One region of the Syntrophomonas curvata genome, then DNA from elsewhere that is predicted to be linked to it. Evidence: riboswitches for the same ligand, from Rfam matches in the RefSeq annotation. Region 1 holds a riboswitch; each other region holds the start of a gene.

Region 1 (4,213 bases):
TCCTTAGGCATTCTCTCGTTCATTTGCCCTAGGATTCATGTTCAAAGAAGGCCGGAAGCACCCTCTGATTATGGGGGTGCTTCCGGCCTTGGTATGCCTGCGCCTGCCGGATTGAGTGGAAAAAACATTTTAATCTTATATAATGTTAGTATCAGGGTGATTGCCTGCCCGCTGGATTCCTCCATCTTGTCAAGCCAAGCGGCTCCATTAAGTATGCCGAAGAAATAATCAATAATTAGGAGGGGAAAACAGTGACTGACAGAAAATATCTCCGGCTGATGTTAATATTATTGATAATCCTGCTGGCGGTTATGGGATTACGTTACTGGCGGGCCAACCAGGACGGTGGGGGGAAAACTATTACCGTCACCGACTGCTTGGATCGCCGGGTGCAAGTCCCGGCTAAAGTTGAACGGGTGGCCTGTTTATATGCTTTTGCGGGGTATGCGACCGCTATGCTGGGCCAGGGTGACAAAATTGTTGCCGTACCTGATGATCTGAAGCAAGATGTATTGCTGAATGAAATCTATCCGGACATAAGCCGGGCGCTGGTACCCGTTGCAGAAGGCTCTATAGATATTGAAGAGTTACTTAAAGCCGACCCGGATGTGGTATTGGTTAAAAACAGTACCGCAGCCGATCCGGCCGAAGCGAAAAAACTGGAAAAATCCAATATTCCTTACCTGGCGGTGGACTACTCCGGTATAGAGGAACAGCAGCATGCTGTTACGGTTATCGCTCAGGCTCTGGGGGCAGCAGAGCGGGGGAAGCTATATAACGATTACTATCAGAATTGTATTTATAAGGTCCGGAAAGTGGCGGCAACTATTCCTGAAGCAGAGCGGGTGCGGGTCTACCGCGCAACGGACGAAGCCACTGATACGGATGGGCCGGACACTTTGGCAGCTGATTGGACCCAGACAGCTGGAGCCATAAATGTATCGGTGGATCAGCCTTTGCGGCATTTTGGAGGCAAGAATTCTGCCAGCCTGGAACAGATACTGCAGTGGGACCCGGATGTGATCCTGGTAAATGAACCTGAGACAGCAAAATATATCAGCGGCAGTTTCCGGTGGTCCCCCTTAAAGGCGGTAAAAGAAAGCAGGGTTTATCAGATGCCCGGCGGCATATCCCGCTGGGGTAATGCCGAGGGGGTGGAAACACCGCTGGCCGTAATGTGGACTGCGCATCTGCTTTATCCCGAACGCTTTCCGGATATAAATATCAAGCAGGAAGCCCAGGATTTTTATCAAAAAATCTTTAATTATCAAGTGTCCGGGGACATGCTGGACATCATATTGAACGGCGAGGGCATGTGCGGACAGAACGAACAACCCGGTTGACGTTACGCTCCACCGCAGGGCGGGAAGTAATGAGAGTAATTGGTAAGGATTATCATGAATCGGAGGCGGTCAACGTGCAGATACCGGTTGTCCGTCGAGGATACGGATGATTCAGAAAGCAGAGGGTCAGGAGAACCAGCTGTTGTAAATCTCCTGAACTTCATAACCGTATTAAAACGATATAAAATTTCTTTATTAAACCCATCGTAAAAACATATAGGCCAAATTTCATGCATTAAACGTTCTGATATCTAATTCTTATCATGCGGAGTATAAATTAATTTTATACTTACCATTAAATGGTTTGACATAAATTCCGACTTCTCCTAGAATAATTACAAATATTTACTATAAATTTAGAAATATTGCAAAAAATCAAGATTTCTTTCTCTGAGCCTTTTAGCCCAAATTTTGCCAGCCAGGGTTACTGGGCTGGGTACCGGGGGAAACGCCTCCCCGTTTGCGGAAGGGAGCACATTATCCGTCTGTTTTATTTGGAGAGGTGTAGTGTGCTTTTTACCAGTACCCTGTCTTTTATGACCCGGCTCCGGTCAGGAGACAAGCTCCGGGCTGTCGGACTGGGGCTTTGGCCTATGGGTAGAGGGGAACACCTTGTGCCTCCATGTACTGTGGAAAGGAGTACCTGATAAACGTTCTATCGTGGGACGGGTGTAGCGTACTTTTTTGTCACTAGCCTGTCTTTTATACAAACAAGTTGCTCCGAGCTTTTTAACCTAAGGTGATTTACTATGGCTAAAAGGCCTGGGTGCAGAGGGAAACGCCTGTGCCTCCCCGTATTGTGGAAAGGAGTTGCAATATAACTATTTGTTTTTATCAAAACAGGTAGCTGTATGTGCTTTTTGCCGGTACGGATACCTGTTTTCTGTGTATATGGATAAATAACCGGGCGGGGAATTCTCTGTCTGGCGAATGATTAAGGGAGGGGGGATTGAAGAAAGGCCTGCCGTTTTACATTGCTCCGAGCTTGGTATGCCTAAAGCCGTAAAGCCATGGTGTAAAGCCGATAGGGTGAATCTGGAAACAGGTTCGCCTCCCGATTTTGGAAAGGAGCCCGAGACCGCCTGATAAGGACCAGATAATTGCTATTTCTGGACTTCTTTTAGCTGTATCCGGTGCAATTATTTGAACCTCCAGGTTAGGCGGGGGTTTTTTTGTTTTTTTATCTGACTTGAGAGCAAGCAAGAGTTATGGAAGGAGTGATCGGAGTGGGAATGGTCAAAGTGATCATTGATGGAAAGGAGGTTGAAGTTGCGGAAGGTACTACTATAATGCAGGCAGCCGACCAGATAGGGATAGAAATCCCCCGGCTCTGCTATGACCCGGAGTTAAAACCCCTGGGAGCCTGCCGCCTTTGCGTAGTACAAGTGGAAGGAAATCGTCTTTTCCCGGCATCCTGTGTAACCCCGGTTAGTCCAGGCATGGTAGTGCATACGGAGTCCCCGGACATCGCGGAAGCCAGGCGCACCATTCTGGAATTACTGGTGGCCAATCATCCCCTGGATTGCATGACCTGTGATAAACTGGGCGACTGCAAGCTGGCTGACTACTGCTACAAGTATGGGATCAAAGAAAGTCCCTTCCAGGGAGAAAAGCACGATTATGCCATAGACGATTCCAATCCTTTTATTATCCGTGACCTCAACAAATGTATTCTTTGCGGCGCCTGTGTCCGGGCCTGTGAAGAATTAACCGGCGCCGATAACCTGAGTTATATTAACCGCGGGTTCCGGCGCAAGGCTACTACTGCCGGCGATGTGGATTATATCGATTCCGAAAGTTGTGTTTTCTGCGGACAGTGTGTGGCCGTATGTCCGACCGGAGCCCTGCAGGAAAAGAGTATGGCCGGCAAAGGCCGTCGGTGGGAGATCGAACGGGTCAGAACCACCTGCCCCTTCTGCGGAACGGGCTGCAATTTTGACCTGGCGGTAAAAGACGGCCAAGTAATCGGCGTTCTGTCCAATCCGGACAGCCCGGTAAACCAGCGCCGGCTCTGTATAAAAGGCCGTTTTGGCTGGGATTACATTTATAACGAAAAGAGGCTTACCACCCCGCTGATCAAGAAAAACGGGCAATTTGAAGAAGCCGGTTGGGAGGAAGCCTTCGACCTGATAGCAAAACGTTTTGGTGAGATTAAAGAAAAATACGGATCGGGCTCTTTTGCCGCTCTGAGCTCTGCCCGCTGTACCAATGAAGAGAACTACCTGGTTCAGAAATTTACCCGCGCAGTTATGGGCAACAATAACGTCGACCACTGCGCCCGAACCTGACACGCGCCGACTGTGGCCGGTCTGGCCACTACATTCGGAAGCGGCGCTATGACCAATTCCATCAATGAGATTTCCACCGACGCCGAGCTCATGTTCCTTATAGGAACCAATACTACGGAAGCTCACCCGGTTATTGGCTACAAAATGCGACAGGCAGCCCGCAACGGCTGCAAACTGGTCGTCTGTGACCCGCGCCACATAGACCTGGTCGATGAAGCCGACTACTGGCTGCGTCAGAATCCGGGTACCGATATTCCTCTTCTCAACGGACTCATGCATATCATTATCAAAGAAGGCCTGGAAGACAAGAAATTTATAGAAGAACGCACCGAAAACTATGAAGAAATGAAAGCTATAGCAGAAAACTATCCTCCGGAAAAGGTTGCTGAGATAACCGGCATTTCCGTTGAGGATCTGTATGCTGTTGCCCGCCTCTATGCCACTACCGACAAGGCTATGCTTTTCTATACCCTGGGAATAACCGAACACATTTGCGGAACCCGTAATGTTATGAGCTGTGCCAACCTGGCCATGCTGACCGGGCACCTGGGCCGTCCCGGGGTCGGCGTTTGTCCTATCCGC
Region 2 (4,213 bases), 270 kb from region 1:
GCCTTCCTTTTTTTTCGGCTGATCTAACAAAAGCTGATTTACCTTATGCTCCTGCAGTTTCGGTTCCGGTTTGTTTTTTTCACCCTTAGGCGCACTATTCCCCGGTGTCTTCGAAGTCTGACCGGGAGGATGCTCATCAATCACTATCAGTTGGTTGCCTTTGCGGATAACCTTGGCGGCAGAAGGTCGGCCTTGCTGCCCGGCCACACTCTCTTTAAGAGTGGTATCGATAATTTTCAACAGCCTTTCTTCTCTTTGCTTGTCTTTTTGGTTCTTGACGGATAAGGATACACTAACCTGATTGTTTTCTCCCTTATCCCCGGCTGCCAACCCCGGCTCGCTTCCCCGCCTTTCGACTATCATATTTATCGCCTGATTCAGACTTTTCCCATTCAAGCTCAGGTCCTTCACCTCTGCTTTGGCATCAGTATTACTGGTTCTTACTGACACCACCCGATCCCAGCGATTCAGACCCAGATTGATTCCCGGGGATACGTTGGCCCTGGCCGTGACCGTAAAAAAGTCGAGACTGGTTAGGGTGATGAGAATAAAAACGGCCGCCACACTTGCATATTTTAACGCCGCATTGCTTTTTAACTGGTAAAGCTGCCCGGTTTGTAAGCGTTCCCGGGTTCTAACCCGTTTATAATCCCCGCCGGGGAGCAGCACTATGGCCCAGCCCTCTCCGGCTTCAAGCACCAGACCCTTTTCCTTGGCCATCCCTATTCTCCTTTCCCTATGACTCGATATAGGTTTTTAACAGCGGTAAATCATAAACTGCGACCAGAACGGCGGCAATGATGTATTTTCGATATCGGTCAGCAGTTTTCCGGTTTACGGCATACCTGCGCTCCAGTTCTTTTAGAGGCAGGGTTTTATTTTTCATCAACCAGGCGGTCATTTCCTCATCCCGGGCGATTTTCCAAGCGATAACCAGAGCTTTCTCCCGCGCTCTTATCTGCCTGGGCCCGCCCGCCACCAGGTCTTTAAAATCAATCTGGTAATCGCTCAGCAAACCTCTGAACCTATGTATCTCCTCCTGGCGGCTAAGGTCATCCAGGATTTCTTCCACCTGATTTTCACCGTCAAAATTGAAGTCGTCCAGCTGCGTTTCTTTTAAAAAAGAAAACGGCAGGGGGCGACGTTTTTCCTGGCGCTGATAATCAATAATGCGGCTCCGCACTACCCGGGCCAAATAGAGTAAAAAACTTCCCCGACCAGGTTCATATCTATCAAACGCTTCAATTATGGCCAGGCGGGCAATACTCGCTTCCTCGTCAAATTCATGTATATACTTGCCACAGGTTTTGGAGCTGACCCGCAGACAGAAAGGTATTATGCTGTCATATATATCGTTTAATACTTCCTTATTACCATAATGGTAGTCCCGCCAGGCAGTCTGCGCGATCGTCTCCAGTTCGCTGCTTCTGGATACCTGCATTTTGTTCCTCCCGAGGACTGTTTTATATTAAAGTCATTATAACCCTAAGCTTGCTTTGTCAGCGCACAGGCGATTTGCATTTGTGTTATTTTCCCAATCTATCCGCTATTCTTTTTGTTTATAAATACGAGGGCTTATGCTTAAAATCTGGGGTCGTCTTCAAAAATATCTCTGCCAAAGTTTTTTATAGGTGAAACAAAAATTTTTTATATTAAGGAGGAATTCGCGGAATAATTGCAGAATGCTTGTAATGAAGTAGGGGTTGGTAGATAAGCATTAGTGAAAATTTTAACAATTTTACAGTTTAATAACAATATCTTCGAGCCAATTGGCCTAAGGCTAAGTGCTATGGGCAATTGGCCGCTGGGTAAATTTTATGCCCTTAGGGTTCAAGGCGGAAACGCCTGCGCCTCCCATTTTCGGAAAGAAGATTAGGAAACATTAGGCAATTTAAAATTGGTTAATCATTATAATACCGCCTGGCCAAGGGTTTGGAGATGTATCGATATTCCCGTTGGTTAATTGCCGCTTGTCGGGTATGGTTGGGGTACGATTCAGCTCCAAAATTTATGCCAGGATCTTCTTCGGTTCCTGGCATTTTTCGAATTAGGGCTGGTCACTTCAAATACCCGCTACAGGTTATATGCCTTGTATTAGCTTAAATCGCGGCTTCCATTGCAGTTTTGGCTTTTCAAGCAATATCTGAGGAAAGGAGGGATATGGGGATGGATTATAAACAGATTATTGCCAGCTATGCGGATAAGCCTGGGGGGTTAATTGAGGCTTTTCATGCGGTACAGAAAGAATTCAGCTATGTGCCCGTCGAAGCTGTCGCTGAGGCAGCCAGAGTCTTTAATGTTCCTGCCAGCGCAGCCTACGGTGTAGCTACCTTTTACTCTATGTTTGCGGTAGAGTCCAGGGGTAAAAACGTAATTAGAATATGCGAAAGTGCGCCTTGCCATGTAGCAGGAGCCGCCGATGTTGTGGCAGCGCTGGAGAGAGAGCTGGGCATCAGAATGGGAGAGAGCACCTCAGATGGCCAGTTTGCTCTGGAGTATACTGAATGTGTCGGACAATGCCAGGCAACTCCCGTGATTACAATAAACGGCAAGCCCTATCTTGATGTAAGCCCGGGCAGGATACCATCCATTCTGGCAGAATACAAGTAGTCAATAAAAACCGGTACTAGCCATTGATTAGAAAGACTCAAGACTCCAAACATAAAGAAAGGAGGTCAAAAAATGGCCGAAGAGATGCGGATCGTATTGCGTAATTACGGCAAAATCGATCCTTTGAAAATCGAAGACTATATGGCCCAGGGGGGATATAAATCCCTGGAAAAAGCCAGCCGTATGGATAGAGAAGCGCTTATAGAAGAAGTCAAGAAATCCAATTTAAGAGGCCGGGGTGGTGCAGGCTTTAATTGCGGGCAAAAATGGTCTTTTGCTTACCGGGCCCCTGCTGATGAAAAATATGTGGTCTGCAATGCGGATGAAGGCGAACCCGGTACTTATAAAGACCGTTTGATTATGGAAAACGACCCTCACACCCTGATCGAAGGAATGGCGATTTGCGGTTATGCTATCGGAGCAAAACAAGGCTTTATATATCTGCGCGGGGAATATCCCCAGTTAATCGATATATTGAACAACGCCATCAGCCAGGCAAAAGCCAAAGGCGTACTGCAGGGATTTGACGTCGAGGTAAGAAGCGGAGCCGGGGCTTATGTCTGCGGTGAAGAAACTGCCCTGATTGAGTCGATCGAGGGCAAACGGGGTGAACCCCGTTTCAAGCCCCCTTATCCTCCATCCGAAGGTTTATGGATGAAACCGACCATAGTCAACAATGTTGAAACCTTTGCCAACATCCCGGTAATCCTTGAAAAAGGGGCCGAGTGGTATGCAGGCATCGGTGTTCCCTCCTACCCGGGAACCAAAGTATTTACTCTGACCGGGGATGTTAATAATAAAACCTTCTTTGAGGTACCAACCAATACTACCATCAGAGAAATCGTCTTCCAGTTCGGCGGCGGTATCCCGGGAGACAAGAAGTTTAAGGCCGTACAGATAGGCGGAACCTCCGGTGCATTTATACCCGATTCACTTCTGGATACGCCGGCGGCTTTTGACAATATGTCTGCTATAGGAGCTACGCTGGGCTCCGGAGCCGTTTTCGTACTTGACGAAAGCCGCGATATAGTAGATGTAACTACCCGTATTGCCAAGTTCTTTGAACACGAATCCTGTGGTAAATGCGCGCCCTGCCGGGAAGGCACCGCCCGCATGCACGAACTGATGGAATCGGTGAACAGCGGTAATGGCAGTTTAAGCGACATTGCACTTATGCAAAAACTGGGCGATGTCATGTCTATTGCCTGCCTCTGCGGTCTGGGGCAGGCAGCACCGGCGCCGGTACTCACCACCATCAAACACTTTGCAGCCGACTATAATGCCAAGTTGATGTAGGAAAGAGCGAAGGAGGGAATATAATGGTTAACTTAACGATAGACGGAATCCAAGTATCCGTTCCCGAAGGCTCAACCATCCTGCAGGCAGCTAAAGAAGTCGGTGTCAAAATTCCTACACTCTGTTATCATCCGGACCAGGCAGTAAAAGCCAACTGCCGGGTATGCGTATGTGAAGTTGAAGGAAGCAGACTTCTCCAAGCCGCCTGTGCGCAGCCGGTAATGGAAGGAATGGTTGTTAAAACCCGCACCCCCAAGGTAATAGAAGCCAGAAAAACCATACTGGAATTAATTCTGGCTCATCATCC
Region 3 (4,213 bases), 310 kb from region 1:
AAATCTTCCGAGTAAAATCTCCACTCCTTGTGATAAAATTTTAAGAAAACAAAGGAGGTTCACTATGGCCGATGTAATCGACTATCAAATCTTCGGGGATGACATGCAGATCGTGGAGATCGAATTGGACCCCGGTGAAGGGGTCAGGGCTGAAGCTGGCGCCATGATGTACATGGAGCAGGGTATTCAGATGCAAACCGGAACCGGGGGCGGAATGTTCAGAGGATTTAAGCGTATGATAAGCGGCGAGAGCTTTTTTATCACTACGTTTTTAAATAACGCCAACCGCAAACAAAAAGTGGCTTTTGGCGCACCCTACCCGGGTAAAGTTATTCCCCTGGATTTGCAAAAAATGGGGGGCGGCTTTATATGTCAAAAGGACTCGTTCCTCTGTGCCGCCCGGGGTACGGAAATAGAAATAGCCTTTTCCAAACGTATCGGTGCGGGCCTGTTCGGAGGTGAAGGCTTCATCCTGCAGAGACTGGAAGGCGATGGCATGACCTTCATCCACGCCGGCGGCACCCTAATCGAGAAGAACCTTTCCCATGGAGAGGTCCTTCGGGTGGATACCGGCTGTCTGGCTGCTTTTGCCCCCAGCGTCGACTATGATATTCAGTTTATCGGCGGATTCAAAAACGCTCTCTTCGGTGGCGAAGGATTGTTTATGGCCACCCTGACCGGTCCTGGCCTGGTCTATCTGGAAAGCCTTCCCTTATCCCGTCTGGCGGACCGCATCATTGCCGCCAGTGGTATCAGCAATACCGGCGAATCCCGCGGCGTAGGCGGAATAGGAGGCCGCATACTGGGCGATTTGCTAAGCGGAGATTAGAAATCACAAGAAGAGCGTTACCTGTTTATCCCCCGGCTGTTTGGTTGCCGGGGTTTTTTATTTGAACCAAGTTGTAATCATGATGTCACTATTACACAAAAGACGAACAAAGAGGTTACAAAACCATTACATATATTTATGCCCGGTCAATTATAAGAAAAATTTACTCCCTCCATGCCCGGTCGACCTTTGTACCGGTTCTGACGTGCTGCAACCAAAAGTTGGCACGTTTATTGCTTCAAAAATGTAGCAGAAGTTCTTTGAAAAAATATCTCCGAGGCTGTTGACCTAAGGCAAAAGCTATGGATAACAGGACGTTAAGGTTTATTTGGAAACGAATAAGCCTCCCGTTGCGGAAAGGGGAATTAGTTATAACAATAATGGCGAACTGTACTCTTTAGTCAGTCGCCTTCCAACCGGAGCTGAACTATGCCCTGCGCTGGTTTAGCTTCTTTCATAATGCTGGACTACGCCTTTCCGCTGGTGCAGCATTTTTTATTTCCTCATTAATCAGTTCCTATAACCTCAGTAATAAGTCCTCAAGGAGGTGGTATCAGATTCAGGATAATTACCGGGGTAAATATCTGTATTAAAGCAAAAGAGGATTAGAGAATTTGGAGGTGCATTATTGATGAAAAAAGTATGGGATGACAGCTACAAACTATTCATCGATGGAAAATGGATTGACGGTTCGGAAGGTAAGACCTTTAAGGCTTATTGCCCTGCCAATGGCGAATTCTTGGCCACCTGCGTAGACGCCGGCAAGGAAGATGTGGATATGGCGGTAAACGCGGCCTGGAAAGCATTTGCCGGCTGGAAGGATGTCAGCCCGCAAGAAAAATCTACAATCCTGTTAAAAATTGCCGACCTGATAGATGAGAACAAAGAAAAACTGGCTATGGTAGAGACCATGGATAATGGCAAACCCATCCGGGAGACCTTGAACATAGACGTACCTCTGGCATCTGACCACTTCCGTTACTTTGCCGGCGCCATCAGAACCGAAGAGGGCGAAGCGGTTATGATTGACAAGGACCATATGAGCATCATTCTGCGCGAACCTATCGGTGTGGTGGGACAAATCATCCCCTGGAACTTCCCCTTCCTGATGGCTGCCTGGAAAATAGCTCCGGCTCTGGCGGCAGGCGACTGTGTAGTAATCAAGCCGTCCTCAACCACTTCCCTCAGCATCCTCGAATTTGCCAAACTGCTGGAACAAGTCCTGCCTCCGGGTGTGGTAAATGTAGTAACCGGTAGAGGCTCCACCACCGGCAATTATATGCTGGAGCATCAGGGCTTTACCAAGCTGGCTTTTACCGGCTCTACCGAAGTAGGTTATCAAATTGCCGATGCGGCTGCCAAAAAGCTTATTCCGGCTACCCTGGAACTGGGCGGCAAATCAGCTAACATCTATTTCCCCGACTGCCCGTGGGACAAGGGCATTGAAGGCGTAGCCATGGGCATCCTCTTTAACCAGGGCCAGGTTTGCTGTGCCGGCTCCCGGGTATTTGTCCATGAAGACATTTACGACCGCTTCCTTGCCGATATGATTTCACTGTTCAGTAAAGTCAAGGTCGGCCTTCCCTGGGAACAGGATAGCATGATGGGATGTCAGGTTAACGAAGACCAGTTGCAAAAGATACTTAACTATGTTGAAATCGGTAAAAAAGAAGGTGCCCGCCTGGCCTACGGCGGAAAGAAATTAAACGACAATGGCCTGGACAAAGGCTGCTTCATGATGCCTACCATCCTGGCCGACGTTACCAACGACATGAGAGTGGCCCAGGAAGAAATATTCGGGCCGGTAGTATGCGTAATCAAGTTCAAAGACGAAGACGAAGTCATCAAGATGGCCAATGACAGCGAATATGGATTAGGCGGTGCAGTTTGGACCAAAGACATCAACCGGGCCCTGCGGGTAGCCCGAGCAGTACAAACCGGCCGTATGTGGGTAAACAACTACAATAACCTGCCGGCCCATGCTCCCTTTGGCGGATACAAAAAATCCGGAATTGGCCGCGAAACCCATAAGATGATGCTGGAACACTACAGCCAGAAAAAGAACATCTTCATAAGCCTCAGTGAAGCTAAACTAGGCCTGTACTAAAAAACCGGTCATCCCGGCTGGCTTTTCTTAAGTCAGCCGGGATAAATCCCCTGAACGGGTTGAATCAGGCAACGCGGAAAATTAAGGGGCTGTATATAATGAAGGTTATAATTGCAAGTAAAGACGACATGCGAGCCCGTGCCATGGCGGTTGAGTTGAACCGGCGTCTGGCGATCTATGGGGTGAAATCGGAACTCATAGAGAAACCCCTTTCTGCAGCTATCAAGCATGCCGATTTGGCTATCGTGCTGGGCGGAGATGGAACCATACTGAGAGTCGCCCATTGGCTGGCCGGGAAGGAAATTCCCATTCTGGGGGTAAATTTCGGCCGGGTAGGCTTTTTGAGCAGTATAGAACCGGAACAGTTATGGCCGGCTCTTGAATTATTAATTAAAGGCCGATACCAGGTAGAAGCAAGAACTATGCTTGCGGTCAGCGTTCAAAAAGGCAAGGACGTCCGCTTAATGGAACCGGCGCTGAATGACATGGTAATCAAGGTGATCAGCCCCCAGGTGATGGAAATAGAATTACGGATTAACAACAGCCCTGCGAAACACCTGCGGGGGGATGGAATAATATGTGCTACTCCAACCGGATCTACTGCCTATTCACTATCAGCCGGGGGGCCGGTAGTAGATGCAAGCCTCCCTGCGCTGCTGATAACCCCGATATGTACCCAGTTAAAATTATTGCCTCCCGTGGTGGTAAATGCAGACGCGCAGATTAATTGCAAAATTATCAGCCCTCATCCCGCCTGCCTGGCCGTCGACGGGGAAGTGAAAACAACCCTGGATAGAGGAGACAGAGTCAGAATATGCCAGGCTTCTGAAGCAGCACATATTATTCACATTGACCTGCAGCCGATAAGCAAGGATACTGGTAGTAACCTTGAAAATGTAGATAGCCTGCCTTCGCTATCGATTATATAAACAGGTCTTATCCCGCAACTGAAGAGGAAAGGGGAGGGTTAGCATAAATATGCTATGCAATTGTCACGACAAAAACCGGCTCCAGGATACAATAACCGATGATTCGGTTGATTTGAGCAAATCAGCTGACGTGCTGGGTACATACCGTGACCAGGCCGGCAGTCTGGTTACCGTCCTGCAAAAAGCGCAGGACATCTACGGGTACCTGCCGCTTACCGTACTACGCCATATAGCCCGGGAAATGAACCTGAAACCGGCCCGGGTGTACGGTGTAGCTACCTTCTACACCCAGTTTCGTTTAACCCCGGTAGGAAAATATGTAATCCTCTTGTGCCAGGGCACCGCCTG

What was found. Region 1 has a riboswitch for molybdenum cofactor ahead of fdhF (formate dehydrogenase subunit alpha). Riboswitches for the same ligand answer to the same signal wherever they lie in the genome.
Region 2: linked by a shared signal. The riboswitch ahead of ACU70B_RS08845 (NADH-quinone oxidoreductase subunit NuoE family protein) and the one ahead of fdhF (formate dehydrogenase subunit alpha) in region 1 are both predicted to bind molybdenum cofactor.
Region 3: linked by a shared signal. The riboswitch ahead of ACU70B_RS08660 (aldehyde dehydrogenase family protein) and the one ahead of fdhF (formate dehydrogenase subunit alpha) in region 1 are both predicted to bind molybdenum cofactor.

The regions. Positions count from the first base shown of each region.
Region 1 is NZ_CM129641.1:2,253,340-2,257,552, reverse strand. It holds gene ACU70B_RS10155 (ABC transporter substrate-binding protein) at 252-1,343, shown strand; molybdenum cofactor riboswitch at 2,050-2,169, shown strand; molybdenum cofactor riboswitch at 2,309-2,430, shown strand; gene fdhF (formate dehydrogenase subunit alpha) at 2,570-4,213, shown strand, end outside.
Region 2 is NZ_CM129641.1:1,981,440-1,985,652, forward strand. It holds gene ACU70B_RS08835 (anti-sigma-I factor RsgI family protein) at 1-720, opposite strand, end outside; gene ACU70B_RS08840 (sigma factor) at 737-1,441, opposite strand; molybdenum cofactor riboswitch at 1,747-1,887, shown strand; gene ACU70B_RS08845 (NADH-quinone oxidoreductase subunit NuoE family protein) at 2,167-2,610, shown strand; gene nuoF (NADH-quinone oxidoreductase subunit NuoF) at 2,683-3,906, shown strand; gene ACU70B_RS08855 (NADH-dependent [FeFe] hydrogenase, group A6) at 3,930-4,213, shown strand, end outside.
Region 3 is NZ_CM129641.1:1,943,484-1,947,696, reverse strand. It holds gene ACU70B_RS08665 (TIGR00266 family protein) at 65-829, shown strand; molybdenum cofactor riboswitch at 1,090-1,208, shown strand; gene ACU70B_RS08660 (aldehyde dehydrogenase family protein) at 1,461-2,936, shown strand; gene ACU70B_RS08655 (NAD(+)/NADH kinase) at 3,035-3,865, shown strand; gene nuoE (NADH-quinone oxidoreductase subunit NuoE) at 3,915-4,213, shown strand, end outside.